DNA from 4 places in the Synechococcus sp. LTW-R genome. Region 3 is predicted to be linked to each of the others. Evidence: predicted binding sites of a transcription regulator. Region 3 holds the regulator's gene; each other region holds the start of a gene.
What was found. The regulator NtcA, encoded in region 3, controls nitrogen genes in cyanobacteria. The targets are predictions, from matches to a motif close to GTANCNNNNGNTAC.
Positions count from the first base shown of each region.

Region 1: the regulator NtcA is predicted to act here: its motif matches at 2,300-2,313, upstream of H0O22_RS10925 (ferredoxin--nitrite reductase).
Region 2: the regulator NtcA is predicted to act here: its motif matches at 5,771-5,784, upstream of H0O22_RS10900 (anthranilate phosphoribosyltransferase family protein).
Region 4: the regulator NtcA is predicted to act here: its motif matches at 5,126-5,139, upstream of H0O22_RS03850 (circularly permuted type 2 ATP-grasp protein).

Region 1 is NZ_CP059060.1:1,967,871-1,975,623, forward strand. It holds gene H0O22_RS10915 (formate/nitrite transporter family protein) at 1-279, opposite strand, end outside; gene H0O22_RS10920 (ferredoxin--nitrite reductase) at 333-482, opposite strand; gene H0O22_RS10925 (ferredoxin--nitrite reductase) at 587-2,155, opposite strand; gene H0O22_RS10930 (hypothetical protein) at 2,367-2,588, opposite strand; gene H0O22_RS10935 (hypothetical protein) at 2,613-3,245, shown strand; gene cobA (uroporphyrinogen-III C-methyltransferase) at 3,242-4,036, shown strand; gene H0O22_RS10945 (hypothetical protein) at 4,023-4,397, opposite strand; gene H0O22_RS10950 (hypothetical protein) at 4,449-4,652, opposite strand; gene H0O22_RS13365 (hypothetical protein) at 5,285-5,446, shown strand; gene ureC (urease subunit alpha) at 5,443-7,155, opposite strand; gene H0O22_RS10965 (urease subunit beta) at 7,166-7,483, opposite strand; gene H0O22_RS10970 (urease subunit gamma) at 7,490-7,753, opposite strand, start outside.
Region 2 is NZ_CP059060.1:1,960,009-1,967,761, forward strand. It holds gene H0O22_RS10875 (NarK family nitrate/nitrite MFS transporter) at 1-1,374, shown strand, start outside; gene H0O22_RS10880 (nitrate reductase) at 1,456-3,678, shown strand; gene H0O22_RS10885 (nitrate reductase associated protein) at 3,659-4,126, opposite strand; gene H0O22_RS10890 (hypothetical protein) at 4,259-4,420, shown strand; gene H0O22_RS10895 (hypothetical protein) at 4,448-4,645, shown strand; gene H0O22_RS10900 (anthranilate phosphoribosyltransferase family protein) at 4,655-5,719, opposite strand; gene cynS (cyanase) at 5,943-6,395, shown strand; gene H0O22_RS10910 (hypothetical protein) at 6,465-7,250, opposite strand; gene H0O22_RS10915 (formate/nitrite transporter family protein) at 7,254-7,753, opposite strand, start outside.
Region 3 is NZ_CP059060.1:1,566,624-1,574,376, forward strand. It holds gene H0O22_RS08940 (hypothetical protein) at 1-567, shown strand, start outside; gene dcd (dCTP deaminase) at 1,179-1,772, opposite strand; gene H0O22_RS08950 (cob(I)yrinic acid a,c-diamide adenosyltransferase) at 1,772-2,362, opposite strand; gene rph (ribonuclease PH) at 2,465-3,199, shown strand; gene ntcA (global nitrogen regulator NtcA) at 3,265-4,005, shown strand; gene H0O22_RS08965 (DUF3084 domain-containing protein) at 4,081-5,259, shown strand; gene H0O22_RS08970 (resolvase) at 5,256-5,705, shown strand; gene H0O22_RS08975 (DUF3146 family protein) at 5,683-5,940, opposite strand; gene pth (aminoacyl-tRNA hydrolase) at 5,947-6,579, opposite strand; gene H0O22_RS08985 (TatA/E family twin arginine-targeting protein translocase) at 6,587-6,829, opposite strand; gene psbH (photosystem II reaction center phosphoprotein PsbH) at 6,834-7,034, opposite strand; gene psbN (photosystem II reaction center protein PsbN) at 7,121-7,261, shown strand; gene H0O22_RS09000 (alpha-mannosidase) at 7,258-7,753, opposite strand, start outside.
Region 4 is NZ_CP059060.1:681,945-689,697, reverse strand. It holds gene H0O22_RS03870 (glycosyltransferase family 2 protein) at 1-1,120, shown strand, start outside; gene H0O22_RS03865 (redox protein) at 1,227-1,703, shown strand; gene H0O22_RS03860 (transglutaminase family protein) at 1,709-2,581, opposite strand; gene H0O22_RS03855 (alpha-E domain-containing protein) at 2,566-3,603, opposite strand; gene H0O22_RS03850 (circularly permuted type 2 ATP-grasp protein) at 3,597-5,036, opposite strand; gene H0O22_RS03845 (hypothetical protein) at 5,235-5,414, shown strand; gene H0O22_RS03840 (peroxiredoxin) at 5,425-5,985, opposite strand; gene rpmB (50S ribosomal protein L28) at 6,018-6,254, opposite strand; gene H0O22_RS03830 (mechanosensitive ion channel family protein) at 6,317-7,339, opposite strand; gene H0O22_RS03825 (glycerol kinase GlpK) at 7,450-7,753, shown strand, end outside.

The DNA.
Region 1 (7,753 bases), 400 kb from region 3:
TTTGCCAGCCCAGGTCGCCATCGGTAGCAGGGCGAAGTTGCCCGTCACCAGTTCCATGCCGAACAGCACGATGCTGGCGAAACCGAAGGGGAAGAGCAGTGAGCCAACGAAGGGTGCCTTCACGGTGATGCCCACCGTGAGAGCCAAGATCACTGCCAAGCCAAGGATGGCGCCGGAATAAAAGCCACGGATCAGCAGGTTTTTAACGCTGACGGTTGATTTCTTGCCGCCGGCGGCAATCATGCCGTCGACGAGCTCATTGGGAAGGACGTAATCCATTGAGTTGGTTACGCACTCGAAGTGCGCTCAGGGGATGCAGGTGGATGGTGTGATTAACCGCTGATGCGGTTCATCAAACGGGAGACGATGTCTGGACTGCCGTTGGGCCGATTGACCGGAGCTTTGTCGTCGCCGCTGTTGCTGATCCAATTGACAAAGCGAGAGAAGAGGTCGCTTTTGCGTTGGGGTGTTGCTGAAGTCACTTTGGGAATCAAGATGTCATCAATGGAGGTCAGGCTTCAAAAGAAAAGAGCACCTGAGATCGTCAAGATGATGGCTTTCTTGTGATTGCAACTCCCGTTATTTACTACCGGGGCTTCGCACCGAACTGTTCAATCAGAACCTCCTTGAGAACCGCTTGGATCTCACTGGCTGGAATGCCTTTGCGATGCAGTTCGCCGACCTGTGGGTTGGCACCTTGTGAACCGCCAATGGTGAGGTTGTAGCCCTCGCCCATGCCGCCGTCTGGCTGTTTGGTTTTGGTCCCGGTGAGGCCAATCGCACCCATGTAGGCCTGGCCGCAGGTGTTCGGGCAGCCCGTCCAGTGGATCTTGAGCTCCTCAGGTAGAACCAATTCGCGATCGAGGGCCTCAGCGGCTGCGAGGGCTTGATCTTTGGTGTTGGTGAGGGCAAAGCTGCAGTAGGTGTTGCCAGTGCAGCTCACGGTTCCAGCTGCGATGTGGCTGGGCTGGAGACTGAAGCGTTGCAGGAGCGGCTCGGCCTCAAAGGCCTGGACTTGGGCGCTTGCGATGCCGGTGAAGATCACGTTCTGATCTTCCGTGAGCCGGACTGAACCATCGCCATGGCGCTCGGCAATGGCTGCGATGTCTTGGAAGTCCTCAGCACGTAGGCGGCCGACGGGCACGTGGACGCCGGCGTAGTGCAGGTCCTCTTGTTTCTGATTGTGGATGCCGTAATGGGAGCGGGGTTCGGCGTTGAAGACGGAGCCCGGATCGGGGGTGAGGGGTCCGAAGCGCTCTTCAACCATGGCCCGGAACGTCTCCAGCCCCACCTCATCGAGATAAAGGCGGAAGCGGCCCTTGGGACGCTTGTCCCGTTCGCCGTTGTCGCGCCAGATCTTGATGACGGCCTCGGTGATCGCGCAGATTTGATCCGGCTTGACCCAGGCGTTCAGGGGGATGGCATAGGCGTTCATCTGGGAGGAGAGGATGCCGCCAATCCAGACGCCAAAGCCCATTTCGCCGTTGTTCTCAACGGGGTGGAAGGCGATGTCGTTGTGGAGCAGGAAGTTGTCGCGGGCGCCGGCAACGGCCGTATTCCATTTCCGCGGCAGGTTGGAGAACTCGGGGTTGCCCTGGTGGTTGCTGGTGAGGAAGTTCTCGAGCTCCTGGGTGTAGGGCCGAGTGTCCACAATTTCCAGGGGATCGATACCGGCGATCGGGTTGCCGGTGACGTTCCGCGGATTGTCGAAGGCCGACTGAATCGTGGTCAGGCCGACTGCTTTGAGTTGGCCCAGGATCTCGGGCAGGTCCTCGAGGAGGATGCCGCGCATCTGAATGTTCTGGCGCGTCGTGATGTCAGCGCTGCCGTTGCTGCCGTAGCGGGCAACGACATTGCCGACGACCCGAAGCTGCTCGGCGGAGATCACCCCGTTGGGGACCCGCAGGCGCATCATGAACAGCCCCGGGGTTTTGGGCCTCCAGAACATGCCGTACCACTTCAGGCGCAACTGAAGGTCGGTCTCGTCAACGTTTTCCCAACCGAGTTGGGCGAATTTCTCAATCTCACTGCCAACAAGGAGGCCATCTTTGGCTGCTTTGTTTTGCTCGATCTTGTTGAGCTTCTTGCCTTCGAGCCAGCTGGGTAGTGCGCTGGTTGTTTCAGTGGTGTTGGACACAGTTGGCGTGGCCACCATGGGAAATCGGTTCAGATGAAGTCAGCAACTGAGCCGTTTCCAAAGAAATGAACGACTAGTGGGGTGAATGAAACCACTCGCCCTGTTCCCTCTTGTGTCGCCGTTGCTACGGATCGAGGTTGTTCCTTGCCAGAGAGAAAAAGGGTGTCAACGGATACCTAAAGGGGGCCCGTCTTCCGGGTTGATGGTGTCGCTTTCCGCTTCTGGCCACTCAGTATTGGCGTCCGATTTCGCCCAGCATCCGGGTCGCACCGTTGCGAATCATTTGCCAGACCTTGCCCATGGCGGCGAGGTCGGCGTCCAGCTCGCGTCGCCAGTGCGGGGTGGACTGCATCGGCCGGGTGCGGGGCCTGTCGTAGTCGGCTCGTCCATAGACGGGCCGCTCGTAAGTCGGACGCCGGCGGGAGCTCGGCAGGGGGCGAGTGGATGGCATGGTGAAGCGATGAATCCGATGGGCGTGACTCCATCAGCAGGACCGGGGTGCTGGCGGTGGCCGTTGCTACCGAAGCCCGTTGCTGGCGAGCGCTCCCCCCTGCTCTTGGTCGTCCATGGCCATGCCGGTGGTCAGATTCCAGAGGTTCTGGTGGATCTGGTTTCCGAGTTGGTCCGGGGCCGTCAGGCTCCCGTCTGGATGCAGGCCCTGACCGCGGATCCCCTGGACCTGCCTCAAGGCCTGCCGCTGGTCTTGGTTCCGCTGCTGTTGACTCCAGGCAGTCACGTTCGCTCGGACGTCCCGGCCATTCGTCAGCGCCTGCGTGACCAGGGACATCGCGTCCAGGTCCTTCCTTTCCTGGGCGCTTGGGGGCCCTGGCTGGAGCATCTGCGCGGCTTGGCCGCCCCCGCGGTTCTGCACCATCCGCTTCGGCCAGGGGTGGCGGATCGCTATCTCGCGGCCTTAAGCGCGTACGTCGGTGTGCCCTGCTTAAGTGCAGATCGCAGTGGTGAAGGCGATGCGGCGGCATTGCCCTTGGCCCTGGCCCCCAACCGGATGACGGCCCACCTGCAGACCGAAGCGTCCCCCTGTTTGGCGCTGCTGGAGCGCCCCGCTACCCGTCAGTTTTTGCTCAACCTCCTCCTTGATCTGCCATGACCGCTGACGTTGCCAGCAAGGTCTATTTGGTGGGGGCGGGGCCTGGGGATCCCGACTTGCTGACCGTGAAGGCCCATCGCCTGCTGAGCCAGTGCGATGCCCTCGTGTACGACTCCCTGGTGCCTCGGGAGGTGCTGGCCTTGGTGCCGGAGGGCGCCGAGCAGCACTTTGTAGGCAAGCGCCGGGGGCACCACTCCGTGCCCCAGCCCAGCACCAATGCGGTGCTCGTGGAGATGGCCAAGCGTCATCGCTGTGTCGTGCGCTTAAAGGGTGGTGACCCCTTTTTGTTTGGCCGGGGCGGTGAGGAGGCGGCCCATCTGGAGCGCCATGGCGTCGCGGTGGAGGTCGTGCCTGGTGTGACCGCTGGCATTGCCGCACCGGCCTACGTCGGGATTCCCGTGACCCATCGCCGGGCGGGCAGTTCCGTCACCTTTGTCACGGGCCACGAGGAGATCGATAAGCGCCGGCCGGGCGTCGATTGGCGCGGCTTGGCCCGCAGCAGTGACGGCCTGGTGATCTATATGGGCCTCCACAACCTTCCGCACATTTGCGAGGAGTTGATGGCCGGTGGCTTGGAGACCTCCACCCCAGCGGCCGCTGTTCAGCAGGGAACGGTTCGCGGCCAGAAGGCCGTTGTCTCCACCTTGGGGGGATTAGCTGATGCGGTTCAGGCGGCCGAGCTCGCTTCCCCCTCGATCGTTGTGATTGGCGACGTCGTGAATCAACGGGTCGAGAGCTGTGCCCCTGAGCCGGCGATGGTGGAGATGCCGATTCCCCTCAAACAGGGCTGAGGGCGATCTGCGGGCGCCGGGGGCGTCCCAGATGCAGTCGCTGTAGGGACCACCCCCGCTGCTGAGGGCTCCCCTGCTGGGCACTCAGCCAGCTGTCGTCACGCTCCTTCAGTGCTGTTCGATCGCTGACCTCTTCTCCGCCATACAGCAGATGGATGATCCGATCGGGATCAATGTTCAGTTCAGCTACCTCGTCCCAGAGGGCTTGGCTGGCTTGGGCATCCGCCCGTCCGATCTGCGCGTCCACCAACTGCTGGGCCAGAAGGATCACCAGGGCTTGTTCTTTGCGAGTGGCAAAGCTGTCACTGCTCACCCCGGCTCTGCCGGGGCGGTTGGTGCAGCTGCTGGAGGGGGCTGTCATAACAACCTTCCAATGATGGGACTAACGCTACTCAGGTCTGCGCGAATTGGCTCAAGCTTCAGCGCGCCAGTTGGGCAGTCCGAGCGCATCCCGTTGGCTGAAACGCTCACAGACGGCATAGGCCGCAGGCAGGTTGGCGACGCGTTCCCAGTTGCCGTCGCTGTCGTTGTGGTTCACGACGTAGCCGCCGCCGCCATCGCGGGCGATCCGGCAGCCGTCACCGGTGAGTCCGACGAGATGCAGATGGTCGCCCATGAATCCGACTGCTGACTGAGAGATTTTTAAGACCGGCGAATGGGATCGAACTCTGTGTTTGTTTCCCCACGCAATCAAACGTGAGGCTTGAGAACACAATCGAAACGCTGCTTCAGCTTTTCTTTGGGATCATCCCTGATTGCAGCTGATTTCTTTGTTTTTGTAGGTCAATGTGCCTAGGGAGGCGGTGTTTACTTGGGCTGCGTCTGTGATCCCCGCTCGCGCCCAGTGTCAGGAGCTCGTCATATGCGTGGGTGGGTTGAGGCTGCGCTTTCCACCCGGGTCAGCCCTGGCTAGAGCGAAACCAGTGAGCGTTGTCTTTCGATGTCAGCTGTCCTGCGTGCCGGACTTACCGCCTTGATCAGCGGCAGTGCCCTGATGGCCTCCGGGCCAGCGCTGGCCTCCTGCCAGTTCCTCACCCCCGTCGGCGGCAACGGCCAGAGCAACATCGTCACTAAGACCATCAGCTTGGGCAGCCCCTTGCCCTTCAGCCGCCCGAATGGAATACGGACTTCTTCGTCAACCAGCCCTACAGCCACTGCAAGCTGTTTTTCACCGCCAATTCCTCGGTCAGCGCGACCTACCCGATCCAGGCCTACCTGAAATTCACCGATGGTTCGAATCTCCAGGTGGTGAATGACTCCTATGCCCCCAATGTCGGCACCGGGCGCCAGTGGGATGTGCGGGCCGTTCCGGGCAAAACCGTGAACCAGGTGAATTTCAAGATCGGCGCTAGCGCTGACCAGGCCGCCACCGGCTTCACCTATCGGATCTCCGTGCAGGGCTGCAACTAGAGCAGGAAGTAGCGCTGCGCCATCGGAAGTACCTCAGCGGGTTCGCAGCTGAGCAGTTCGCCGTTAGCAAAGACCTCGTAGGTCTGCGGGTCGACCTCCACCCGGGGCAGGGCGGTGTTGTTTTTCATCGCCGCCTTGCTGATGCCTCCGCGGGTGTTCAGTACTGGAACGCAGGGGCGCTCGAGCCCCAGTTTTCGGGGCAGATCGCCATCCAGTGCGGCTTGGCTCACGAAGGTGAGGCAGCTGGGGGCCAGTGCCTTGCCGAAGGCCGCGAACATGGGCCGTCCATGGACCGGTCCAGGGGTGGGAATCGAGGCGTTGGCGTCGCCCATCTGGGCCCAGACGATCGAGCCCCCTTTGATGACGAGCTCCGGTTTCACGCCAAAGAAGCCGGGTTTCCAGAGGACCAGGTCCGCGAGCTTGCCGACCTCCACGGAGCCGACCTGTTGATCCAAGCCATGGGCGATGGCGGGGTTGATCGTGGTCTTGGCGATGTAGCGCTTCAGGCGAGTGTTGTCGTTGCGGCTGCTGTCCTCCGGGAGGGAACCCCGCTGCACCTTCATCTTGTGGGCGGTCTGGAAGGTGCGGGTGATGACCTCGCCAACGCGGCCCATGGCCTGGGAATCGCTCGCGATGATCGAGAAGGCACCGATGTCGTGAAGGATGTCTTCGGCGGCAATCGTCTCGCGCCGGATGCGTGACTCGGCGAAAGCCACGTCCTCCGGGATCTTCGGATCGAGGTGGTGGCACACCATCAACATGTCGAGGTGCTCCTCGAGGGTGTTGCGGGTGTAGGGACGGGTGGGGTTCGTACTGCTCGGCAGGACGTTGGCTTCACCGCAGATCTTGATGATGTCCGGGGCATGGCCGCCGCCCGCCCCTTCGGTGTGGAAGGTGTGGATGGTGCGCCCGCCGATGGCGCGAATCGTGTCTTCGACAAACCCCGCTTCGTTCAGCGTGTCGCTGTGGATGCACACCTGCACATCGAAGCGATCGGCCACGCTTAAACAGCAATCGATGGCGGCCGGCGTTGTCCCCCAGTCCTCGTGAAGCTTGAGCCCGCACGCCCCGGCGTGGACCTGCTCTTCAATCGCCTCCGGGGTGGAGGCGTTGCCTTTACCGAAGAACCCGAGGTTCACGGGTAGCCCCTCGGCGGCCTGCAGCATCCGACCGATGTGAAAGGCCCCTGGCGTGCAGGTGGTGGCGTTGGTCCCCGTGGCCGGTCCCGTGCCGCCGCCAAGCAGTGTCGTCACTCCACTGGCGAGGGCCGTTTCGATCTGCTGGGGGCAGATGAAGTGAATGTGGGTGTCGATCGAGCCCGCCGTGAGGATGTGGCCTTCACCGGCAATCGCTTCGGTGCCTGGGCCCACGACGATGTCGACCCCCGCTTGGGTGTCCGGGTTGCCCGCCTTGCCGATGCCGCAGATGCGGCCATCACGGATGCCGATGTCGGCTTTGACGATCCCCCACCAATCCAGGATGAGAGCGTTGGTGATGACGGTGTCGACCGCTCCATTCGCGCGGGTCGTCTGGGCTTGGCCCATGCCGTCGCGGATCACCTTGCCGCCGCCGAACTTCACCTCATCGCCGTAGACGGTCAGGTCCCGTTCCACCTCGAGGATGAGCTCGGTGTCCGCCAGACGCAGGCGATCGCCGGTGGTGGGGCCGTAGGTCTCGGCGTACTGACGGCGTGAGATGCGGTAGGGCATGGGGTGTCAGTCAGTCGAGGGGGCCGTTGATCAGGCCGTTGAAGCCAAAGACGCGCCGCGCGCCGGCGTAGGGAACCAGTTGCACCTCGCGACTGTCCCCTGGCTCGAAACGAATCGCGGTGCCGGCAGGAATGTCGAGCCGCTGTCCCCGGGTGGCTTCGCGATCGAAGTGCAGGGCGGCGTTGGCTTCAAAGAAGTGGAAGTGGGAGCCCACCTGAACGGGGCGATCTCCGGTGTTCGCCACCAGAACCGTGGTGACGGGGCGACCGCTGTTGAGTTCCAGCTCGCCCGGTTCAGGAATCAGTTCCCCGGGAATCAATCCAGCCATGGCTGATCAGCGAATGGGGTCGTGCAGGGTCACGAGTTTGGTGCCGTCCGGAAACACCGCCTCGATTTGGACTTCGTGGACCAGTTCAGGAATCCCTTCCATGACCTGATCGCGGCTCAGCCAGGTGGTGCCCTCAGCCATCAGCTCTGCGACGGTTTTTCCGTCCCGGGCCCCTTCAAGCACCAGAAAACTCAGCCAGGCCACCGCTTCGGGATGGTTGAGCTTGAGGCCGCGGTTTAAGCGGCGTTCGGCCAGCAGGGCCGCGGTGAC
Region 2 (7,753 bases), 390 kb from region 3:
ACGATTCCCGCCCGCGTGCTGATTGGCATGCTGCTGGACAAGTTCGGTCCCCGTAAGACCTACTCGGGCATTCTTGTCTTCTCGGTCATCCCCTGTCTGCTGTTTGCATCGGCGCAGGACTTCAACCAGCTGGTGGTCGCTCGCCTGCTGCTCTCCATCGTTGGTGCCGGCTTCGTGATCGGCATCCGTATGGTGGCGGAGTGGTTCCCGCCCAAACAAATCGGCCTTGCTGAAGGCATCTACGGCGGTTGGGGCAACTTTGGCTCCGCCTTCTCCGCGCTGACTCTGGTTGCCCTGGCTGGCTTCCTCTCCTTCTCCGGCGGCTTCGAGCTGCCCACTGGCGCCATCTTGAATTGGCGTGGAGCGATTGCTCTGACCGGCATCATTTCGGCCGTCTACGGGGTGATCTACTTCTTTAACGTCACCGACACTCCTCCCGGGAAGACCTACCAAAAGCCAGCCAAGTCTGCCGGTCTTGAAGTCACCTCCATGCGGGACTTCTGGGGTCTGCTGGGCATGAATGTTCCCTTCGCGGCCATTCTCTGCGTGCTCTGCTGGCGCCTGCAAAAGGTTGGTTTCCTGAACGCCGGCACCTATCCCCTGGCGCTCCTCGCTGTTCTGGTTTGGTTTGGCTTCCAGACCTGGGGCATTATTCGCACCAACCGCGACCTGATCAACGGCGTTAAGCAGTACCCCAAGGAGGACCGCTACGAGTTCAAGCAGGTCGCCATTCTGGAGCTCACCTACATCGTGAACTTCGGATCTGAGCTGGCCGTTGTCTCCATGCTGCCCACGTTCTTCGAGACCACGTTTGATCTGCCGAAGGCCACCGCCGGCATCTTGGCGTCCTGTTTTGCCTTCGTGAATTTGGTGGCTCGCCCTGGTGGCGGCCTGATTTCCGACAAGCTCGGCAGCCGCAAAAACACCATGGCCTTCCTCACCGGTGGCCTGGGCATTGGTTACTTGATCATGAGCATGATCAAGCCGGGCACTTTCTCCGGTGGCCTGGGCATCACCGTCGCGGTGTTGATCACGATGCTCGCCTCGTTCTTCGTTCAGGCGGGTGAAGGCGCCACCTTCGCGATGGTGCCCCTGGTCAAGAAGCGCGTCACCGGTCAGATCGCAGGTCTGGTCGGCGCCTACGGCAACGTTGGTGCAGTGGCTTACCTGACGATCTTCAGCCTCCTGCCGATGTGGATGGGTGGCGGCAAGGATCCTTCTGCCGAGATCGTTGCCTCCTCCAACAGCGCCTTCTTCCAGATCCTCGGGATTGCCGGACTGATCGTCGCTTTCCTCTGCTTCTTCTTTCTCAAGGAGCCCGAGGGTTCCTTCTCTGAAGAGCACGCTGACGAGAAGCTGCTCGTCAACGCTTGATCCACCCCATTACAGGGGTCTGTTCGGGGCGGCCATGCTGAGCCGCCCCTTTTTTCTTTTGACGCTGTTTCGGTTGTGGTGATGGCCTCCGGCAACGTGCGCAGCCAATGCCCCTACTGCGGTGTGGGCTGTGGTCTTGAACTGATTCCACCGGCCTTGCCCGGCCAGGCGGTCAAGCGTGATGCCGAGGGCAATCCCATGTGGACGGCTCGGGGTGACCGCCAGCACCCTTCGAGCCTGGGCCAGGTCTGCATCAAGGGCGCGACCGTTGGCGAGACCTTGGGTCGTGGTCGGCTTCGCGAGCCCCTCTACCGCGCCAGCCTGGACGAACCGTTCCAACCCATCACTTGGGAGCAGGCGATGGACCTGCTGGTGGGCCGCATCCGCAGCACCTTGGCCACCAAGGGGCCCGATGCGATTGCGATGTATGGATCGGGCCAGTTCCACACCGAGGACTACTACCTGGCCCAGAAGCTGCTGAAAGGTGCCCTGGGCACGAACAACTTCGATGCCAACTCCCGCCTGTGCATGAGCTCCGCGGTGGCGGGCTACACCCGCAGCCTGGGCTCCGATGGTCCGCCCGCCTGTTACGAGGATTTGGACCACTGCACGGTGGCCTTCCTGATCGGGACCAACACCGCGGAATGCCACCCGGTGCTGTTTCAGCGCCTCTTGAAACGCAAAAAGCGCCATCCCGGCAGCGTGAAGATCGTCGTCGTCGATCCCCGCTTCACGGAGACCGCGAAGGCTGCGGATGTGCATCTGCCGATTGCGCCTGGTACGGACTTGGCGTTGCTCCACGGCCTGGCCCATTTGGTTCTCCGCGAGAACGGTCAGGACCCGGCCTTCATTGACGATCACACCGAGAACTACAAGGCCTTCTTTGATTTGGCGGCCCGCTGGACGCCGCGCAAGGTTGCTCGGTTCTGCAACATTCCAGAAAAGCGGCTGCGGGAGGTGGCGGAGCTCTTCCACCGCCGTGAGCGGGTGCTCAGCCTGTGGTCGATGGGGGTCAACCAGCGGCGCGAAGGCACCGCGGTGGTGGGTGGTCTGATCAACCTGCATCTGTTGACCGCTCAGATCGGTAAGGAGGGTGCGGGTCCCTTCTCCCTGACCGGCCAGCCCAATGCCATGGGTGGACGCGAGGCCGGGGGCTTGGCCCATCTCCTGCCGGGCTATCGCGTTGTGACCAACCTTGAGCACCGCCAGGAGGTGGAACAGGCGTGGCAGTTCCCGGCCGGACGCATCGCGGCGACCCCCGGCTTGGCGGCCTGGCAACAGGTGGAGGCGATGGAGCGCGGTGAGCTGGATCTGTGGTGGGTGGCCGCCACCAACCCGTTGGTGAGCATGCCGGACCTCGATCGGGTCAAGGCCGCGATGCGGCGCTGCCCGTTGGTGGTGGTCAGCGACGCCTACGCCGATACCGAGACCTCCCACTACGCGCACCTGTTGTTGCCCGCGGCCCAGTGGAGTGAAAAGGCCGGGGCGATGACCAATTCGGAGCGTCGGGTGACCTACTGCCCGGCCTACCGCCCCCGCCATGGGGAGAGCCGTCCGGATTGGGAGGTGTTCGCCGAGGTGGGCCGGCGTTTGGGTTTTGAGGAGCAATTCAGCTACGCCTCGGCTGCGGAGGTGTATGCGGAATTCAGTCAGCTCACTGCGGGCCGACTCTGTGATGTCTCCGGCCTCAGTCACGCCTTGTTGGAGGCGGCGGGCCCGCAGCAGTGGCCCTTCCCCGCGGGGGCATCAGCCAGCGGCGAGGCGAAGCGGCTTTACAGCGACCATCATTTCACAACGCCTTCGGGCCGTGCCCGCTTCTGCACGGATCAACCCATGGGTCTGGCGGAGCCCCCCTGTGAGACCTACCCGTTGGTGCTCACCGTTGGCCGGTATCTGGGGCAGTGGCACACGATGACCCGCACGGGGAAGGTCGAGCGGTTGCAGACCATGCACCCCAAACCCCTGTTGGAGGTGCATCCGCAAGATGCCTTGGAGCTGCAGTTAAAGGATGGGGAGCTGGCCGCCGTGAGCTCCCGCCGCGGACACATCACGGCGACGGTGAAGCTCACCGAATGTATCCGCCGGGGCTCGGTGTTTCTTCCGATGCATTGGGGGTTCACCCAGGAGAACGCCTGTGAGGCCAACACCTTGATGCACGATCAGGCCTGCCCGGTGTCTAAGCAGCCGGAACTCAAGGCCTGCGCCGTGATCGTTGCTCCAGCGGTGTCGGTGGTGAAGCCGCTCGAGCAGGAGGCTGGACGGCTCGAGGCGCTGCGCCGTTGGTTTACGCCAGCACTTCGCTGAAGGCCGCCTCCAGGTTGTGGTGGTCATGCCCCGGCCGCGCGAGCTTGCAGAGGGCGAAGCGCTCGAGCTCGTTGAGGGCGGACCACTGCTCAAGCCGGAGGCTGATGCCGCGGGTCTCGGCGGCGGCTGTGAGGAGCTCGGGAATCTCGATGGGGTTCTGCCAGGCCTCCCCCGTTGCGATCGGCAGTGTTTTGGCCTGACCGTCGGCCATGGACTCGGTGCACGCCAGCAGGTGTTGGCGGAGGTGATCGAGGCCCTCCGGCGTGTCCTCCCAGTCGACGAGGCTCTGCCGTTGCGTTTGGTTCAGGGCCAGCCAGTGGTTGAGTTTGAGCTTCACGCCACAGAGATCCAGCTTGCGGCGCACGCAGAGGGGAATGCAGCGCCAATTGCCGATGAAATCGCTCTCGAAGTCAAAGCAATGGCTTGCCGAGGGGGCCTCAGAGGTCACGGCCAGACGGGGTTCTGGTAGTGATTTTGACGCTTCTGGGGATTGCCGGCAGTGGGGTGAACGGTTTGGTGTCAACGGCTCCCAAATGCGTCCGTTGATCTCTGCAAACTCCTTTCAATTCACCGCTCCGCCATGCGTCTCGCCGTTGCTCTTGGGGTTCTGCTCGGTGGTTCCCATGGCTGGCTGAGCAGCGATCGTCTGTTGGCCGGCGCAGCCGCTTGGTCCATCGCGCCAGTGGCTTCCACAACGTTTTGGACCGGTTCAGCTGGCGATGGCTGGCTGGCGTCTCCATAGTGGTTGGGTCGAATCCTTTCTGCCGTCATGGCAACCAAAACTGGTATTGCGGCTCAGGGCCGCCATCCCCTGACCATCGCCACGGGCTTTCTCGGCGCCTTTGTCGTGGCGTCCTTGGGCGTTCAGCTCATCCGTAGCGCTTCTGTCTCGACCGCTGCACCGGCGTCCGTGCAGCCCGTGATTGCTGGTCAAGCCGCGATGTGGCAAGTCCTCGGCGAGCGCTGAGTTCGCTGCTCAACCCATCTCCTGGCGGAGCCGTTGGAGATGGGTCATGACGGCCCCTGAGCGGAGCAGTTCCCGGCTCCGCTCAAGTCCGTTGGCGTGGGTGCTTTCGAGCCCCGTCTGCCAGAGGTAGGTGCCGGCATTCCAGACCAGGGCGGTCGCGAGCTCCCCTTGTCCGCCGAGGGCGGCCGCGGCTTGGCTGCTCCAGGTCTCCAGTCCTTCCCACAGGGGATCAGCCCCGTAGCAGCCGTTGTCCCTGGGGTGGAGGATTTGGCGTCCCTCGTCCCCCGGGCGAGGCCTGCCGGTGACGCATGCCCGGCTGATGGGCAGATCGGTGCTTCCTTCGAGGCCTTTGACGGTGAGCACGTTGGTTTCGCCGGCCAGCTCGAGTGCTTTCCAGGCCCGCGCTTCGGTGGGTGGGTGCACAAAGCCACTGACCAGGAGATGCTCGCCTTGGTGCGCAGTCCAGAGCAGTTCCAGGCTCGCGAGGGGTGGTCGCTTGCCGAGGTCCTCCCGATAGGGAATCAGGGATTCGGCGTCGGGCAGGTGATCGGGTTGATGCACCAGGGCGAGATCGCAGCGCTGGAGTTTCTCTTGCACCCACGCAACGCTGCGGCCGGCAAGTTGGAGGCCCAGGGCCGCGAAGAGCTCCATGGCGGTGATGCCGTACTTCACCGGAATCCGGCCCGCCCCTTGCAGGACCACGGGCAGTCCGGCGCTGGAGAGCACCAGGGCGGTCAGGGGATAAATGGGGGCCGTTCGGGTTCGCCCGTCGAAGGGCATGCCGAAGCTGATGGCCGGCTTCTCGGTCCTGAGTTGAGGGCCGCGCTGGCGGTAAACATCAAGCATCCCGGTGAGTTCCTGGGGCTCGGGCCTGCGTATGCGGTGCGCGATTAGGAAGGCGCCGATTTGGGCCGGACTGGCCGCTCCGTCGAGCATCAGCTCAAGGGCATGGGCAGCCTCTTCCCGGCTCAGACCACTGCTGGTGTGCTCGCCACTGCCCACTTTCTGCAGATAGGCCTTGAAGGTTGCTCGGCCTTGGGAGCTGCTGTCGGCGACGGGTGCGGCGATGGTCATGCCGACGAGGGAACAGTGATTTGATTTTCTGCCTCGACAGGGCCCGTTCCGGTAACAGCGGCTACCAAGTGGTTCCTGGCTCCGTAGCAACGGCTGCGCAGCGTGTGCGCAACTGCGGCGATTCTTGTTGCTGAACGGATGGTTAATCGCACTCCATTCTGTTCACTCCTCTCATCGCTATTGGCCTGTCTCCATGACGGTTACACCCGTATCCATGCCCTCGTTGGCTGCCCCTTCTGCGGCCACCATCACCGCCACATTGATGGCAGCCAAGAAGGCCAAAGGCCTGAGCTTTTCCGATCTGGAATCCGCGCTGGGTCGTGACGAAGTCTGGATCGCTTCATTGTTCTACGGTCAGTCGACTGCATCGCCTGAAGAAGCTCAAAAGCTTGCCGAACTGTTGAGCCTGGATCACGCCATTACTGAGGCCCTGCAGGCGTTCCCGACCAAGGGTGGCCTCGATCCCGTGATCCCCACCGATCCTCTGATCTATCGCTTCTACGAGATCATGCAGGTCTACGGGATGCCCCTGAAGGACGTCATTCAGGAGAAGTTTGGCGATGGAATCATGAGTGCCATCGACTTCACCCTGGACGTCGACAAAGTGGAAGATCCTGCCGGTGACCGAGTCAAAGTGACGATGTGCGGCAAATTCCTTCCCTATAAAAAGTGGTGAGTTGACCTCCCCACGCAAAAGCCCCCGAAAGGGGGCTTTTTTAATGGTTTCACTTGCGAGCCTGAAGCGCTATTCGCCCAGCGTTTGCTCAATCCAGGCTCGATGTCTGATTTGGGCCTTCAGCTGCCGCTCCAGCGCTTCCTCGAGCCGGGTGCCGGCGAATTGGCTTCTGAGGGCAATCAAGTGCTGGCAGCTCTCGAGGCTGCCAATGCAGCCCAGGGCTTGCAGGGCTGTTTCGGCGACGCCTGGCAGGGCATCGAGGCTGATGCAGCGGCGAATCGCTTCGAGAACTGTGGGCTCATTGCGGCGCTGCAGCAGCTTGAGCGTCGCAATGACGATCTCGGCGCGGAAATCTTGGAGTAAGGGGGCCGTCAGCCGAAGCATCGCGCTGGCGTCGAGGCTGCGGTTGCGGAAGGTCAGCAGCGTGAGTCCGGCGAGGCGATGGCTTTGGCCGGGGGCATGCAAGGCGGATTCGATGATCTCGAAATCGATCAGGTTTCCCCAGCAGCCCAGAGCCTCGAGCACCTCGGGTTCCAGGTCGCCAGCATTCGGCAGCCAAGACAGGAGTTGCTCGCAGGCTTGGGGGTGGTGACAGATGCCAAGGGCGCGGATCAGCGGTCTCGTGATGCCCTGCGATTGGCAGAGGGGAAGAATCCACGCAATGGCCTCGGGTCCGGCCATCCCCAAGCGCTCAGCGAGGCTGAGGGCCAGGGATGGATCACAGACCCGAGGCAGGAGTTCACTGAGTTCCTCCAGGGACAGGGGCTGTCGCCGCCAGCGTCCTAGCCGCTCGCTTAAATCCGCTTCTTCCTGGGGTGACAGAAGGGTGGAGACAGGGGCGACAGCAGTGGCCATGGATCAGCGAGCACCCAGTTCGGCAGCCAATTCGCGTTCCAGCTTCTCGTCGTGCTCAGTCGGCAGGACGTTGCTCACCTTGGTGCGATGGGTGCTGTAGAAGAGCATTCCGATGAACACCATTCCGCCCACGATGTTGCCGAGGGTGACGGGCAGGAAGTTCCAGAAGATCACCTTGGTGTAAGGAACGCCTGAGCCAAGGATGGGGCCTGCGGTGTGCAGGAATTGATTCACAACGATGTGCTCCATGCCCATCGATTGGAAAGCCGTGATGGGGAGCCAGCAAGCCAGGATTTTGCCTGGGACGCTCTTGCTCACCAGGGCCATGGTCACGCCGAGGCAGACCAGCCAGTTCGCGACCAGGCCGCGCAGGAAGGCGAGGAAGAAGCCCATGCTTCCAAGAGCCTCGTACTTCTTTTCAACGTTGATCACGTTGAGGGCCATGATTTTTTGTGCAACCGCATCCCAGATCGGAGGTCCGACGTTGTCAGCTGCGCCATTCA
Region 3 (7,753 bases):
ACATGCTGCCTGTGCCTCGGGAATCTAGAATCAGCCGTTCAAATCAGAAATGAGCTGACCAGCACCTTTTTCCTGCTGGCCTATCTCAACATTGCTCTACTACTACCTAATCTGAAATCAGGACCGTATTGCAGGGCAGCCAGCGCTGCTGCCATGGCCTGTTTCTTAGTCGCCGCTTATTGCAAGGTTCAAATCCTCATCATCACCCCATTTTTATTCGTACTGATTCTCGGACATCAATGCCTCAATACGGACGAAGAGAATATTTCGCACCGCGGAGGTTCCCTCAACCTTCAAAACCTAAAAGCCATCGCCATATCCCTGATCTTGGGCTCAGGGATATGGCTGATTGCTGTCTCTGGCCCAGTCTTCGCATCGCTGAATCGATTTCAACATGTCAGAACCGAGCTTGATCTGCCGTTCTGGGCAGCAACGAATGTCCTCCTCATTTTGACAACACGGGCAAGCTCATCTGAACGGAATGCAGTCAAAGCAACCTGGCGGGTCGGCTTGCTGTATGGAGCGATAACCCTCCTGATCTCCAGGGTGCTCGCCTACCCGGTCTGAACAGTACAGGTCTTCAGCTTTCCAAGCAACGCACTGGGCTTCTCTGGCGGCGAGAATCGGCTTATTCTTCTTCAAGAAGGAATCGATAAATACCTCTCAGATCTTTTCATCTCAAGCCCCTGCATCACACTACTAGTCATAGCCGGCCTGGCCATTTCTCTGCTGACCCAAACAATACGGAGCCAACACAAGCCGAGTGCTTCCAAGGCCACTTGGCTGCTCTGCCTACTGGGCCTGTGCTGCAGCATTTGGATCGCCAATGCCATGCGGCCTCGCGGCTTCTACGAGCTCTACCTCATCATTCCTGCACTGATTCTCCTCACCCTTTGCATATCGACATGGCACACCTCTTCAAGAGGGTCCATTACGCCATTTCTCGCCATCACCCTGATCAGCTTGTCTCTGATCCAATCGGTCGCAAACATGTGGCTTGTTCCACAGATCGCGCAAATGACTCAACCCAGGCAGTATTTATGTTTTGAACAGGACTTCGATCAAGCGCTCAGCAGAACAAGCATCGCGACTTGCCCCAACTTTGGCGACTACCTGGAAAGACACTCCTAGTTAAAAGAAAGCCTCACCAACGGACCAGAGACTCTCAATCGAGAAAGTCAAACGCGCGCCAAGGTGACCCGCTCGGGCTGGTGCTGGTACTTCCCGGCCCGGTCCTTGTAGGTGGTCTCGCAGGGGTCGCCCTCAAAGAAGAGCAACTGACAGATGCCCTCGTTGGCGTAGATCCGGCAGTCCGCTCCGGAGGAGTTGCTGAACTCCAGAGTCAAATGGCCCTCCCAGCTGGCCTCGGCCGGGGTCGTATTGACGATGATCCCAAGACGGGCATAGGTGCTCTTGCCCAGGCAGATCACGGTGATGTTGGGGGGCACCCGCATGTTCTCCAGCGCCACACCCAATCCATAGGAATGGGCCGGGAGGATGAAGTAGGACCCGTCCTCGTCCTCATGCAGCGGAACCGGCTCGAGGTTCGCCGGATTGAAGCGCTTGGGATTCATGATCGTGCCGGGCACATGCCGGAAGATCAGGAACTCCTGGGGCGACAGGCGCAGGTCGTAGCCGTAGGAGGAGCAGCCAAAGCTCAAGACCGGCTTTTGACTGTTCTCCGGATCGAGATGACGGACTAGCTGCGGCTGAAAGGGCTCGAGCATGCCCTGGGCGGCCTGCTCGTTAATCCAACGGTCGTTCTTGAGCATTAGAAACCTCGGCGCAGCTGGGTGACCTGATCGGCCATGGCCAACAAAGCCGTGGGCATGGACGGCCCCGTCAGGATCACATCCAGGTTGGACGGCCGCTGCTCCAGGGCCGAGACCACCTCCGCTTCCGCCAAATAACCCAGCTCAACAGCCAAGCCCAGCTCATCGAGGACCAGCTGATCCAGCTGCCCGCCCAAGAGCTGCTCGCGGGTGTACTCCCAAACCTCCCGCACAGCCGCGGCATCCGCCTGGGATGCCGGCATGGGCTCGGCGAGGCAACCCGCCACGGCAGGCCGAAGCCACTGCAGACGGCCGCAGAGCCAAACGCTGCGATCCAGACCTTGATCAACACCGCCCTTGAGGAACTGGCTGACGAGCACGCGGCTCCCCAATCCAGCACTGCGCAACGCCTGACTGAACACGCCGCTGAAGCTGCCGCGAAAGGGCGCCGTATGCACCTGGAGCTGCCCCTCCTGCTGGGCCGCCAGGCGCACGCTGCGGGCGGGGGCCGACGCTGGAATCGAGGCCAGCGGACGCAGGTGTCCAGCACGGGGAGTTGCACTGGGAGTGGCTGCAATGCTGGCCGTCATCGAGTGCATGGCTGCCGCTTGGGATCCTGAATGTAGCGGCGTTAGGCCGTCCGGCAAGCAACAAGCACTACCTGTAGTGCAAACACCCGTACCATCGAGGCCATGACCAGCACCCAACCCCGGCGGGATGGCCGCAGCACCTCGGATCTACGCAGCACGCGTTTCGGCTGGGATCCGATGGGCTTCGCCCTGAGCTCCGTCACCGTTCACACGGGTCGCACCGCAGTGATCTGCAGCGTCTGCCTCGAGGAGGGTGTCCCGAAGTGGCGCAAGGGCTCTGGCAAGGGCTGGCTGAGTGCCGACTACAGGCTGCTGCCCGCCAGCACCCCCAGCCGCCAGCCGCGGGAGCTGATGAAGCTCAGCGGCCGAACCCAGGAAATTCAACGTTTGATTGCCCGCAGCCTTCGGGCCTGCCTCGATCTCGAGCTGCTGGGGGAGAGGACGCTGCAGATCGATTGCGATGTGCTGCAGGCCGATGCCGGGACCCGCACCGCTTCGATCACGGGAGCCTGGGCGGCCCTAGCCCTTGGACTGCGACGGCTCGAACAACGCGGAGTGCTGGAGGGCTCACCCTTGATCGGCCAGGTGGCGGCGGTGTCGGTGGGCCTCGTGGATGGAGCCGCCCTGCTGGATCTCGACTACAGCGAAGACAGCCGCGCCGAGGTGGATTTGAACGTGGTGATGAATCAAGAGCTGCATTTGCTCGAAATTCAGGGCACCGCCGAAGGCGCACCCTTCAGCCGCCAACAGCTGTCTTCCCTGGTGGACCTCGCCGAAGCTGGCATCCAGCAACTCCAAGCGGCTCAGACCAAGGCTTTGGAAGAAGCCCCGAATTAGTTTCAATGGCTACACGGCCGCCCTGGACTGATCCGTAGGTTCCAGCAGACTTCAGTCGCGCTGAAATGGTCGTGGCAACGCAAGGATTCAGCCGCTACTCCCCTAGCCCTACTACCGGTACTTCTGTGATCGCACCGATCGCGGGAAGTCCGCTGCCACCCAATGCAACGCTCCTGGATGTCATCCGGGGGCTGAGCGGCAGCACGACCGAAATTGTCGAGCGCGGCAAGACGATCTTTTTCCCCGGAGATCCAGCCGAAAAGGTCTACCTGCTGAAACGCGGAGCCGTTCGCCTCTCCCGGGTCTACGAATCGGGCGAAGAGATCACGGTCGCACTCCTGCGGGAAAACAGCCTGTTCGGGGTGCTCTCCCTGCTGACCGGCCAACGCTCGGATCGCTTTTATCACTCCATCGCCTTCACCCGTGTCGAGCTGGTGACGGCCCCCGCCACCTCGGTGCGCAAGGCGATTGAACAGGACCCTGCGGTGGGACTGCTCCTGCTGCAAGGTCTGTCCTCTCGGATCCTGCAAACCGAGACCATGATCGAAACCCTCACCCACCGCGACATGTCCTCGCGCCTGGTGAGTTTCCTGTTGGTGCTCTGCCGCGATTTTGGGGTTCCCAGCAGCGACGGCATCACGATCGACCTGCGTCTTTCCCACCAAGCCATCGCGGAGGCCATCGGCTCCACGCGGGTCACCATCACCCGGCTTCTGGGGGACCTCCGCAACGACGGCCTGGTGCAGATCGACCGCAAAAAGATCACCGTGTTCGACCCGCTTGCCCTGGCGAAGCGCTTCAGCTAAACGGCTGACCGGGTGGCTGATCCCCGCTGATTTCCCACCGCCTGCAACCGATACTGACCGTCGTCGCCCAACGTCGTGTCCGGCTGGATCCTGATCCTGGCGCTGCTGATCCTCGGGGGAGTGCTCTCCACCCTGGGGGATCGCTTGGGATCCAAGGTCGGCAAGGCGCGGCTCAGCTTGTTTCGGCTGCGGCCCAAGAAAACGGCCGTGGTCATCACGGTCCTGACCGGCAGCTTGATCAGTGCGATTTCACTGGGCTTGATGCTGCTCGTCAGTGATCGCCTGCGCACCGGGCTGTTCGAACTCGATCAGATCGAACAACGTCTGCGGGATAGCCGTGATGCCCTGGCCAGCAGCCGCAAGGACTTAGCCCAAAGCCGCAGTGCCCTGCGCAGTGCCGAACAGGAGCGCAGCCAAGCCCAGAGCCAACTGAAGGTGGTCGAACAGCAGGCCAACCGACTCCAAAAGGAACTGGCCCCGCTGATGGAGCAGCGCCGGCAATTGGAAGTTGAACGCGATCGCCTCAGCCGCGACATCGCGGCCAAGGATTCCGACCTGCAGCGGAACCGCGCTGAGCTCGCCAAGCTCAACATCAAGATCAAGACCAGCAGCCAAGAACTGGAGCGCCTGGAACGCAACCTCATTGCCCTGCGGCAAGGCGATGTGGTGATCAGCAGCGGGCAACCCCTCGAGGTCGCCAAGGTCCGGATCGAGAACGCCAGTCAGGCCAGGGAAGTCATCCACGCCCTGCTGCAACGCACAAATTTGAACGTCTACCAACGGGTGCTGCCCGGGGAGACACCGAACCGTCAGATCCTGCTGGTGCCGCGGAGCGACATCAGCAAGCTGGAGACCACCCTGAGCAAGCGCGGCGAGTGGGTGGTCAGTCTGATCTCAGCTGCCAACGTGCTCAAGGGCGAGCGTCAGGTGGTCGCATTCCCAGATGTCAGGCCCAACAAGCGGGTCGTTCGCAGCGGCGAACAACTGGCCACCACCGTGCTGGAGGCCGATGAACGCTCCCAAGACCAGGTGCGCAGCCGCCTCAACCTGCTCCTAGCCGCAGCCTTAACCCGCGCCCAACGCCAAGGGGCCCTGGCCAATGGTTTGCAATTCGATCCGACGCGGGTCAGCCAACTGGCCGAGGCCCTGGTGAACCGTCCTCCCGGCGAGACCGCAAAACTCGAGGCCGTCTCCAGGGCGAACAGCGATCTGGCCGATCCGGTTGCCGTGGACATCCGCTGGCAGCGCCCATGAGCGCCTGGCTCGGCCTGGATCCAGGCCTTAGCAAATGCGGCTTGGTCTTGTCTGATGAGGGCTCAGGCACGGTCCTGGCCGCAGGCGTGCTCTCCCCCGACGGTTGCCTCGCTCAAATTCAAAGCTGGCAGAACGGCGCTGGGATAGAGGCGGTGGTGCTCGGCAATGGCACTGGCAGCAAACACTGGCAACAGCAACTCAGCGCCCTGGGGCTCAGGGTCCAGGTGATCCCTGAAGCCGGAACCACCCTGGCCGCCCGCGCGCGCTACTGGCAGCTGGAGCCCCCCAGGGGATGGCGGCGATTGTTGCCGGAGGGCCTACGCCTGCCGCCCCGGGACTACGACGATGTGGTCGCGCAACTCCTGCTCGAGCGCCACTGGGGAACGACGCTTAAGCGCGAGCCTGGCTTGACCGTGCTGGGCCTTAAAACTTCGCCCGGACGTTGAAGGCGTAGTCCCCCCCCGCCTCCAGCTGGTAATCGGTTTTCAGCAGAAAACGCAGCAGGGCGTCCTGGATCAAAGCCCGGCCCAGGGACGGTTCCACCTGCAACTCCCCGCGGTCAAAGAACCAGGCGAACGTCCACTCAAATCCGCCAGCACTGACCTCGCCCTCGAGCACCCGCTGGCTAAAGCTCTGGCGGAGCACCCGCAATTGCGCCGTTGTGGTGGGGAGGCGACTCACGCGGACTCAGGCGGTGGGTTGCTCGACCAGCTTGGCGGCAGAGGGAGCCACAAAACCGTTGAGCCTGTTACCGGCCCGCTCAAAACCCAGGCGCTGGATCAGATCAAGGCCCGATAAGACCTCATCGATCACCTCATCGAGCACCGGTTGCTCGGCTGCGGCGAAGCGGCCCAGCACGTGACCAACGGTGCGCTGCTTGCGCTCCACCGGATTCAAGGCCGGGGCACCAATGCCGATACGCAGCCGGGGAAACTCTTGTCCGCCGAGGTGGGCAATGCTGCTGCGCAAGCCGTTGTGGCCACCCGCACCGCCCGAGAGCCTCAAGCGCAACCGACCCAGGGGAAGATCCATGTCGTCCACCAGGATCAGCATCTGGGCAGGCTCAAAGCCAAACCAATCGAGGGCAGCCCGAATCGAGCGACCGCTCTCATTCATGTAGGTCTGGGGCATGAGCAGCCGCAAGCGTTCTGCCCCGTGCCCCACTTCGGCAAGGAGACCATGCAACTTGGACTGCTGCTTGAAGCTGCTGGCTTGACGCTTCGCCAACTGCTCAAGCGCCATAAAACCAACGTTGTGGCGGGTGCCGGCGTACTTCTCGCCGGGATTCCCCAAACCAACAACAAGACTCAACGGAGCCATGGCGCTCTCAACCGGCCGCTTGCTCGTCTTCGGCCTTGAGTTGAGGCTGAGGGTCGGACTTCACCTCCGCTTCCACCGTGTCGACGGCTTTGCGGAATTCGTTCTCGAATTCCTTGGACGCGGACTGGAAGCCCTTCAGGGTTTTGCCCAGGGTGCGACCCAGCTCGGGCAAACGCTTGGGACCGAACACCAAGAGACCGACAGCGGCAATGACCGCCATCTCTGGCAGTCCGATCCCAAACACGTTCATCGAATCAGCCGATGCCGTTCCAGTTCACGGTGATGCCGTCGAGGATCAACGATTTGTTGTACAGCTGGAGGATCACCAGCAGGAACACCAGGAAAAGGGCCATGAACACGCCCATCACGGGCGTGGTGCCCCAGCCGGGCACAACCTTGCCGTACTCGGAGTTCAGGGGACGCAGCAGATCTCCCAGGCGGGTGCGTTGAGCCATGTCGGGCTGTGCTCTCTGGCAAGGAGTTGGTCTCGTTACTGTAAGGGGCCTGGCTGCCTGAGCGGCCGGCCCTGTCGAGAGTTGTGATGGAAACCACCTCCCCAGCCATGTCAGTGGCTCTGGCCGTCCTGGCCGTGCTGCTCGGTCTGACCGGCTTCGGGATCTACACGGCCTTTGGTCCTCCCTCGAAGCAGCTCAGCGACCCCTTCGACGACCACGACGACTAAGCCCGCTCCAACTCCAGAGCCAGCAGCTGCCAAGGCTTCAGCGCCACAGCACCGCTCTGCCAGCCCTGGTCTTCGTCCTGGCGCCAACGCCAGCTCGAGCCCAACCCCCAGGACTGCCGCTGGGGGCTGAGGTTCTGCAACCGCAACGCCAGTTGCCGCGGGCCTGGGCCAGGCCTGCAGCTGAGCAGCCGGATTTGAGCATTGACCCAGTCGATCCCCTCCATCAGGTCAATGGGACCGGTCACTTCAGGGGCGCCTGCGATGTTCTTGGCGCGGCGTTGCGCCGGCCGCAGCCAGAGCGGTTCTCGAAAACGCTGGGCCAAACGTGGCGCACCAGCGGACCTCCAACCGTTCTGACAGGGGGCCAACGCCAGCCGAAGACGCTGGACGCCGTTGTCGGCGGAGGGATCCGGCCAGGTGGGCGCCCGCAACAGCGAGACGCCGAGACGCTCCGGGCTGGCAGACACCCCCTGAGGGCCATCCAGCAGAACA
Region 4 (7,753 bases), 880 kb from region 3:
TGCGCCGCGGCTGCGGGCGAGTGACTCGCGCGAACGGCCCGAGGGTTGCAGCTGGCTGCGGATCCTCGTGCCGGCCTACAACGAACACGACAACATCGCGGACTGTCTCCAGGCCATCGTCGCTGCGGCACCGACGGACTGGCCGATTGAGCTCGTGGTGATCGACGATGCCTCCAGCGACGACACCCAAGCCCTGGCCGAGGCCATGCGCGAAGCCTGCCCGCGCACGGATGTGCGTTGGAGAATCCTGCAGGCCGGTCCCCGTCCGCATGGCGAGCGTTGGTCAGGCAAGAACTGGCCCGCCAGCGTCGGCGCTGCCCTGTCCTGGCCCGAGGCTGATCCCGCATGTCAGTGGCTGCTCTTCTTGGATGCCGATGTGCGTCTGCGGCCAGGGGTGATTGAAGCGGCCCTGCAGGAGGCGTGCGCGCAGCAGAGTGATCTGTTGACCCTGGCTCCCCGCCTGGAGTGCAGCTGTCTGGCGGAGTGGTTGGTGCAACCGATTGTGGCCACGTTGCTTGGCCTTGGTTTCCCAATTCGCCGCAGCAACGATCCGGATGACCCAACGGCGTTTGCGGCGGGGCCGTTCATGCTGTTTCGCTACTCCAGTTATTTAGCCATCGGCGGTCACCGCGGCGTCGCTTCGGAGGTCGTCGAAGATCTCGCCTTGGCGCGCAAGATCAAGCAATCCCAGTTGCGATTGCGTTACCTGCTTGGCATAGATTTGGTCGATCTGCAGATGTATCGCAGCCTCGCCGCCCTCTGGGAAGGCTGGACCAAAAATTGGTTTCTTGGGGTGGATCGCAACGGGTTCAAAGCGGTTGGGAGTGTTGGTGTTGTCCTCCTGCTCTTTGCGGCACCTTGGCTCTCCGCAGCGGTTGTGCTGCTGCAGTGGTTGCTGCTGGGTTCTGTACTGAGGCCCACCCTGGCCGCTGTACTGGCGTCGTTGGTCCTTGTCCTGGCCATCCGTCTTTGGAGTGCCTGGCGCTTTGGCACACCGATTCGGTATTGGTGGTTGAGCTGGCTTGGTGCACTGCTCATCGCCGCGATTGTTCCAGCCAGCATCTGGAAGACGACCACGGGCCGTGGCTGGACCTGGCGGGGCAGGCAGCTCGAGGGCTGATCTCCAGAAATTCGCCATTGGGTAGCCCAGCACACGGCTCGTCGATCACGGTGTGCGGTTCATTAGGGCATAGCTCGGCAGCCCAATGGCGTCATCCCAAGCTCAAATGTTTGAGCTGATTCCCTACGAGAAATTCCGCGATACGCCGGCTGTTCGTTTCTTCGACATCACGGTCGCTGAGTCCAACGCCCGCGATTTGGTCATCCACAGCGGGCCAGCCGTGAGCCCACCCGATGAGGCCAACACGGGGGCCTGGCAGTTTTATTTGCACCCGCACCAGGAGGACAACCTGCTGGCCCTCACGGGCGGGCGCGTTTTTTATCTGGTCAATTTCGCTTGGAGTTATCCGTATCACATTGTTCGTCTGGACACCGGTGGCGACATCCTGCGGATTCCACCGGGAACGTTTCATCGTTCGATCTCCGATGAGGAGGGTTCGGTCGTCCTCAACCAGGCCATTCGTGAGCCTGGCGCCTGCGTGGCCCGTGAATTCCGTGTGTACAACAGCAGGCTGATTCCTCGGCTGTTCGCGACAACCCATCGCACGGCTCCCCTACCCAAGCTGCACGGCGTCAGCTGGTAGAGCCGCTAATGGCGAGCGGCTGGACTGAGCAGTTCGGCCTCGATCTCCCAGCTCAAGCTGCTCTGCACCCCGGTCGGGCCGGAGAAGGTTCCGCTCACTGCCGCAGTCAAGTCTGATTTGGAGGAGGTCACCACGGGGATGTAGCGGTCATCCACCGCCCCTTGTCCGCTGGCATCAAATCCACGCCAACCGGCTCCCTGCAGGTAGACCTCCGTCCAGGCATGGAGGTCGTAGCGGTCCGGCTTGGGCTCCACCAGGTGATAGCCGCTGACGAAACGAGCGGGCAGCCCGAGACTGCGGCAGCACTCGATCATCAGCATCGCCAGATCACGGCAGGAGCCGATGCGCTCCTTGAGGGTGCGACCTGCCGGCCAAGCGGGTCCTTGATGCCGTTGGGTGTACTTCACCCGGTCCTGAATGATTTCGATGAGTTGTTGCAGAAAGCTCAGGCAACTCCCGTCGCTTCCCGTGAGCGCTTCCTGGGCGAGATCGACGGCGGCGGCATCGTGTTGGCCATTGGGCAACCAGCCTTGGAGGTTGCTCATCAAATCGGGATTGAGCCTGCCGATGGCGAGTGGCAACTGCAGCATGCTCTCGTCCAAGCACGCCTCAATCAGTGGTGGCGTGAAGGTTTCCACCTCACTGGTGGCGACCACCTGAAAGGCCTCTGTTTCCTGAAGGAAGCGCGCCCGCGTAATCGTGTCCCCCCCTGCAGCCATGAGCTCGTAGAGCTGACTGGGTTCGGGGCTGATCTCCAACTTGAAATCAATCAGGCGCTGGAAGCCGTGGGGCCTGGGCCGCAGGCAAAAGCGATGGGGGCCCAGCAGGACGGGTTGGCTGTAGCTGTAGTTGAAGCGGTGGATTAAGCGGGCGTGCATGCCAGATCTTGATCGGAAGCCGTGGTGGGTAAAGCGCTCTGATTCATCGGGATCACCGTGTCATCCTCCGGGCTGAGGCCTCCGGGGAGAACGAAGTAGCGGTCGTGAATCAGGTTGTGCAGCTCGTTCAAGTCCTGCTGCAACCCGTCAATGGCTTCATGCAGCCCTCCGGCGATCAGCTTGTCGATTTTGGTGTAACTCCAGCGGGCCTGGGTCAGTCCCACCCTGCACTCCAGGTCATCGGGGGTTCCCGGAGCGGATTCGCGGCCGATCAGCTGGAGGGTCTCGTGGATTCGCTCCAGGCAGTAGCGAACCGAGCGCGGGAAGAGCGGGTTCAGCAGCAGAAACGCTGCCACCCCCTCTGGCGAGATGTCACCGACATTGGATTGGCGGAACATCTGATAGGCGCCGGCACTGCGCAACAGAGACATCCACTGCAGTTCGTCGAGCACGCCACCGACGTCATCGGGACTGGGAAGCAGTAGGAAGTACTTCACATCGAGGATGCGTGTCGTCTTGTCCGCCCGCTCAATCAGACGGCCAAGTCGGCTGAATTGCCAGGAAAGGTCCCGGCTCAACGTGGCATCCGTGATGCCATAGAAGAGCTGACAACCACGTCGAATCTCCCGCAGCTGCTCCTGGGTTGGTTCCTCCCAGAACTCCTCGTTTTCCACCAGGGTCCAGTAGAGACCGTTGAGGTGCTCCCACATCTCGCTGGTGATCACATCCCTGATCTGCCGGGCGTTCTCCCGGGCCATGGCGATGCAGTTGACGATGCTGCTCGGGTTGGCCTCCGCCCGCACCAGGAACTCGACCACCTCCCGAGCCCCACCACCGGGGTACACCGCATCAAAGAGGGTGCGATCTCCACTGGCATCGATCAGGGGTTGCCAAGGTTCTGCACTCCCCGGAGGACAGTCCAGGGCCATCGCCTCACTGACCTCGACAAAGCGGGAGATGTTCTCCGCCCGCTCGATATAGCGGTTAATCCAATACAGGGAGTCGGCAACACGGCTCAGCATTGGCCGTCCTCCACGATCCAGGTGTCCTTGCATCCACCCCCCTGGGAGGAGTTCACCACCAGTGATCCGCGCTTGAGGGCGACGCGGGTCAAGCCACCGGGTGTGACCCAGCTGCTTTTGCCACGGAGGATGTAGGGCCTGAGATCCACGTGGCAGGGATACAACTCCCCGTCACTCAGCGAGGGGACTGTCGAGAGCTCCAGCGTCGGTTGGGCGATGAAGTTCCGGGGGTTGGCCTGGATCTTGGCGGCGAACGCCTCGATCTCGTCGCTGCTGGCGTGGGGTCCGATCAGCATTCCATAGCCTCCGGCTTCAGAGACGGCCTTGACCACGAGTTCCCGGAGATGGGCCAGGACATAAGCCTGATCCTGGGGCCTGGAGCAGAGATAGGTGGGGACGTTCTCAATGATCGGCTCTTCGCCGAGGTAGTAGCGCACCATGTCGGGGACATAGGCGTAGATCAACTTGTCGTCCGCAATACCGGTGCCGGGGGCATTGGCAATGGCGACACGTCCCTGGGCGTAAACCTCCATCAAGCCGCGAACGCCCAACATCGAATCGCTACGGAAGACCGCGGGATCGAGGAAGTCGTCATCGATGCGCCGATAGATCACATCGACCGCTTCCAATCCACGCGTTGTCCGCATCCAGACCCTGCCGTCTTCACAGGCCAGATCCCGTCCTTCCACCAGCGGAATGCCCATCTGTTGGGCGAGATAGCTGTGCTCGAAATAGGCACTGTTGAGAACCCCTGGGGTGAGCAGGACCACCCGCGGTGTCTCCGTCCAGGGCGCCAATTCCCGCAGGGTTTTCAGGAGTTGTGATGGATAGCGATCGATCGGCTGCACGACCCGCCCGCTGAACAGACTCGGGAACATCCGCTTCATCACCCGCCTGTTCTCAAGGAAGTAGGCGACTCCGGACGGGCAGCGCAGGTTGTCTTCGAGCACGCGCCAGGTGCCTTCTCCGTCCCGGATCAGGTCCAGGCCCGAGATCTGGCACCACTTATCAAGAGGGGGTTTGAACCCCTGCAGGACCGGTCTCCAGCCCTGCGAGCTCTCGACATCCTCCCGAGGGATGATTCCGTCCTGGATGATCCGCTGCGGGCCATAGACATCGGCCAAGAACAGATCGATCGCCTCCAAGCGTTGGGCCAGGCCCCGTTCCAGCTGCTCCCACTCCCCTGCCGGAATCAGGCGCGGCAGGGGGTCAAACGGAAGGATCCGTTCACCTACCTGTCCACCGGAATCGTTCAAGCGGAAGGTTGCACCCAAGCGCTTCAGCAGAACTCCAGCGGCCGCATGGTTGCGGTTGAGATGATCCAGCCCCAGGGCTCCCAAGGAATGGACCAGTGGCTTGAGTGCCGAACGCGGTCCATCGGCGGCGTTGAAGTATTCGTCGTACCCCTTCTTTGGCCTGTACTCGGTAAACATTGCCGGACCAGAGTTGGGCCGATCATGCAGAGCTGTCTGGCCCCTCCGGGTTGTGATTGCTACCGAACAAATCAGCCTGAAGACGGCCGGTAGCGCTTGCTACGGGCCAGTTTTCATCCAGTTATGGACGTGAGTCGAAGCACCTATGGCAACGGCTGTCTCGCCGCGCCAGCCTCTGCTCGTTCCTCCCGCACACCCATGGCCCAGTCCCCTGTGTTGGTTGATCCCCAAGGTGGAGCCATCTACCAACTGCGCTCCAGTGAGGGCGAATTGTTCCAGGTGTGCTTTGAAGGCAGCTGCCTGTTCTGCGACAGCCTTCCGGCTGGAGAGGCCCACCTGCGTCTCATGGAACAGCGGCTTCGCCAACGGCTCGGCTGAGGCTGATCGGTTAGCCCGCGGCCTGGAGTTCCCCCAGACGCTTGAGGATCTCCTGGCTGTGGCCTAACGGCCGGACGCCGAGCCAGGTCTCTCGGAGCACCCCCTCTGGGTCAATGAGGAAGGTGTGCCGTTGGGAGAAGGGGGGGATCCAGCTGCCGTAGAGCTTGCTTGTTTGCCCGCCAGGATCCGAGAGCAGTGGGTAGCTGAGCGCTTCACTGCCGCAGAACTCTTTGTGGGAGTCCGTGTCGTCGGCGCTGATCCCTACGACCTCGGCATTGAGGGCATGGAAGCGCTCCAGGTCCCGTTGAAAGCCCTTGGCCTCGATCGTGCAGCCTTCGGTGAAATCGCGCGGATAGAAATAGAGGACCAGCCACTGCCCTTGAAAGTCACTCAGGCTGCGCTCGGCTTCGATGGCGCCATCGGGGCTGGGAACAACGCCCGGGAGCGTGAATGGCGGTGCAGGCAGGTTGAGCTCGGGCAGGGTGCCGCCCATTGAAAAAGCCTGCCGGGGAAGTCCCAGCAGGCCGAGGGCCGCAGCGCCAACAGAGAGGAGCAGATCGCGGCGGTTCAAAAGGAATCCTGAGGTACTCCCAGGATTGAAGCTCAGATCTTGGCCAGGTTGATGCCGAGTTGCTTGGCGTAGGCGCCCAGACCCTTCTTCTGGATGGTCTTCAGGGCGCGGGTGGAGACGCGCAGCTTGACGTAGCGGTTGCCCTCAGCCCACCACAGACGGCGCTCTTGCAGGTTGACCTGCTGGAGCTTCTTGGTGCGGATGTGGGAGTGCGAGACGGCCATGCCGTTGTTGGCGCGCTTGCCGGTGAGTTGGCAGACCCGGGACATGACCGTCTTCTAAAAACACAACATTGGGCATTTCGCCCAAGTGCCCACCATAGCAAGTGGTGTTAGACCCCAGTCTCCAAGGCGTTGTGCACGTGCAGGGTCTGGGTTGGGAAGGCGAACTCAATCCCCTCCTGCGCGAAGCGTTGAACGATGTCGAGATTGATCCGTTGCTGGGCCTCCATGGCTTGGATGTAGTTGTTGGAGGGAACGAAATAGACCAGCTCAAAGTCGAGGCTGCTGCTGTTGAAGGCCACGAAATGGGCCCGGTCAAAGCGGGTGTCCCCGCCCCGTTCAACGATCGCCTTCAGCAGCCCCGGTATCCGCTCCAGCACGGCGTGGCTGGTGTCATAGGTCACCCCCAAGCGGTAGATCAGCCGCCTTTCTTGCATTTCTCCGTAATTCGCCACCACGGAGCTGGTGAGGGCGCTGTTGCTCATCACGATCGCCTCACCGTTGACGCTGCGTAGACGGGTGGTGCGCACGCCGACCCGTTCCACCGTGCCCCAGACCTCGCCGACGTTGATGAATTGCCCGGTTTGGAAGGGCTTGTCCAGCAGGATCGTGATGTATTCAAAAAATTCAGAGACCGGCTGTTTCAACGCCAAGCCCGCGCCAATTCCACCGGCGCTAAGGAGGGCCCAGATCGCCGCCATCTGGACGCCGATGTTCTGGAGATAGAGAACCGCGCCCACAGACCAGACCAGGGCGCGCAACATCGGGGCGAGGGCCCGCAGCATGCTCCCCACGGCGGGGTCACCGCTGTGGACCGCGGAGCGTTGCAACAGACGCAGGCTGATGCGGTTCACGAGCCGCACCAGGAAGACCACCAGGATCAGCTTGGCGATGGTGAAGACCACCCGATCCAACTCAGGCGGCGTTGGGACGAGCCACCAGGCCCAGCTCGCGCTGACCACCCAACCCAGGATCGGGATCGTCTCGACGATGACCTGAACGATGAAGTCGTCGGTATCACTCCTGGTCCTCCGGGTCAGGCGACCAAAGACAACCCCAAACACCCGCGCGACGAGAAGCGAAAGCAACCCCCCACCGATCAAGGCCAACAGGGCCGGCAGGAGCGTTGACATCGAGACCATGACCAGCCGAAATTGCCTCAGAGGCCTCCACTGTCTCGTGCTGCGTCAAGGCCCTGACAGATCCAGGGGATACCCGTAAGAGTGGGGAAACCCTTTTGCCTGTGTCCGAGTCCTATCTCTTAGCCCTCGATCAGGGCACCAGCAGCTCCCGCGCGGTTCTCTTCGACGTCCGCGGTGTGCCGGTTACCTCCGCCCAGGTCTCCCTCGCGATTCAGTACCCCAGTGATGGCTGGGTCGAACAGGACGCCGCCGCGATCTGGCAAAGCCAACTGGAGGCCATGGCGTTGCTGGAGCAGCGCTTAAGCCCAGAGCAGCGCCAAGCGGTGCGTGCCTGCGGGATCACCAACCAAAGGGAAACGACCACCCTCTGGCGCCGCAGCACCGGCGAAGCCTTCGGCCCATCCC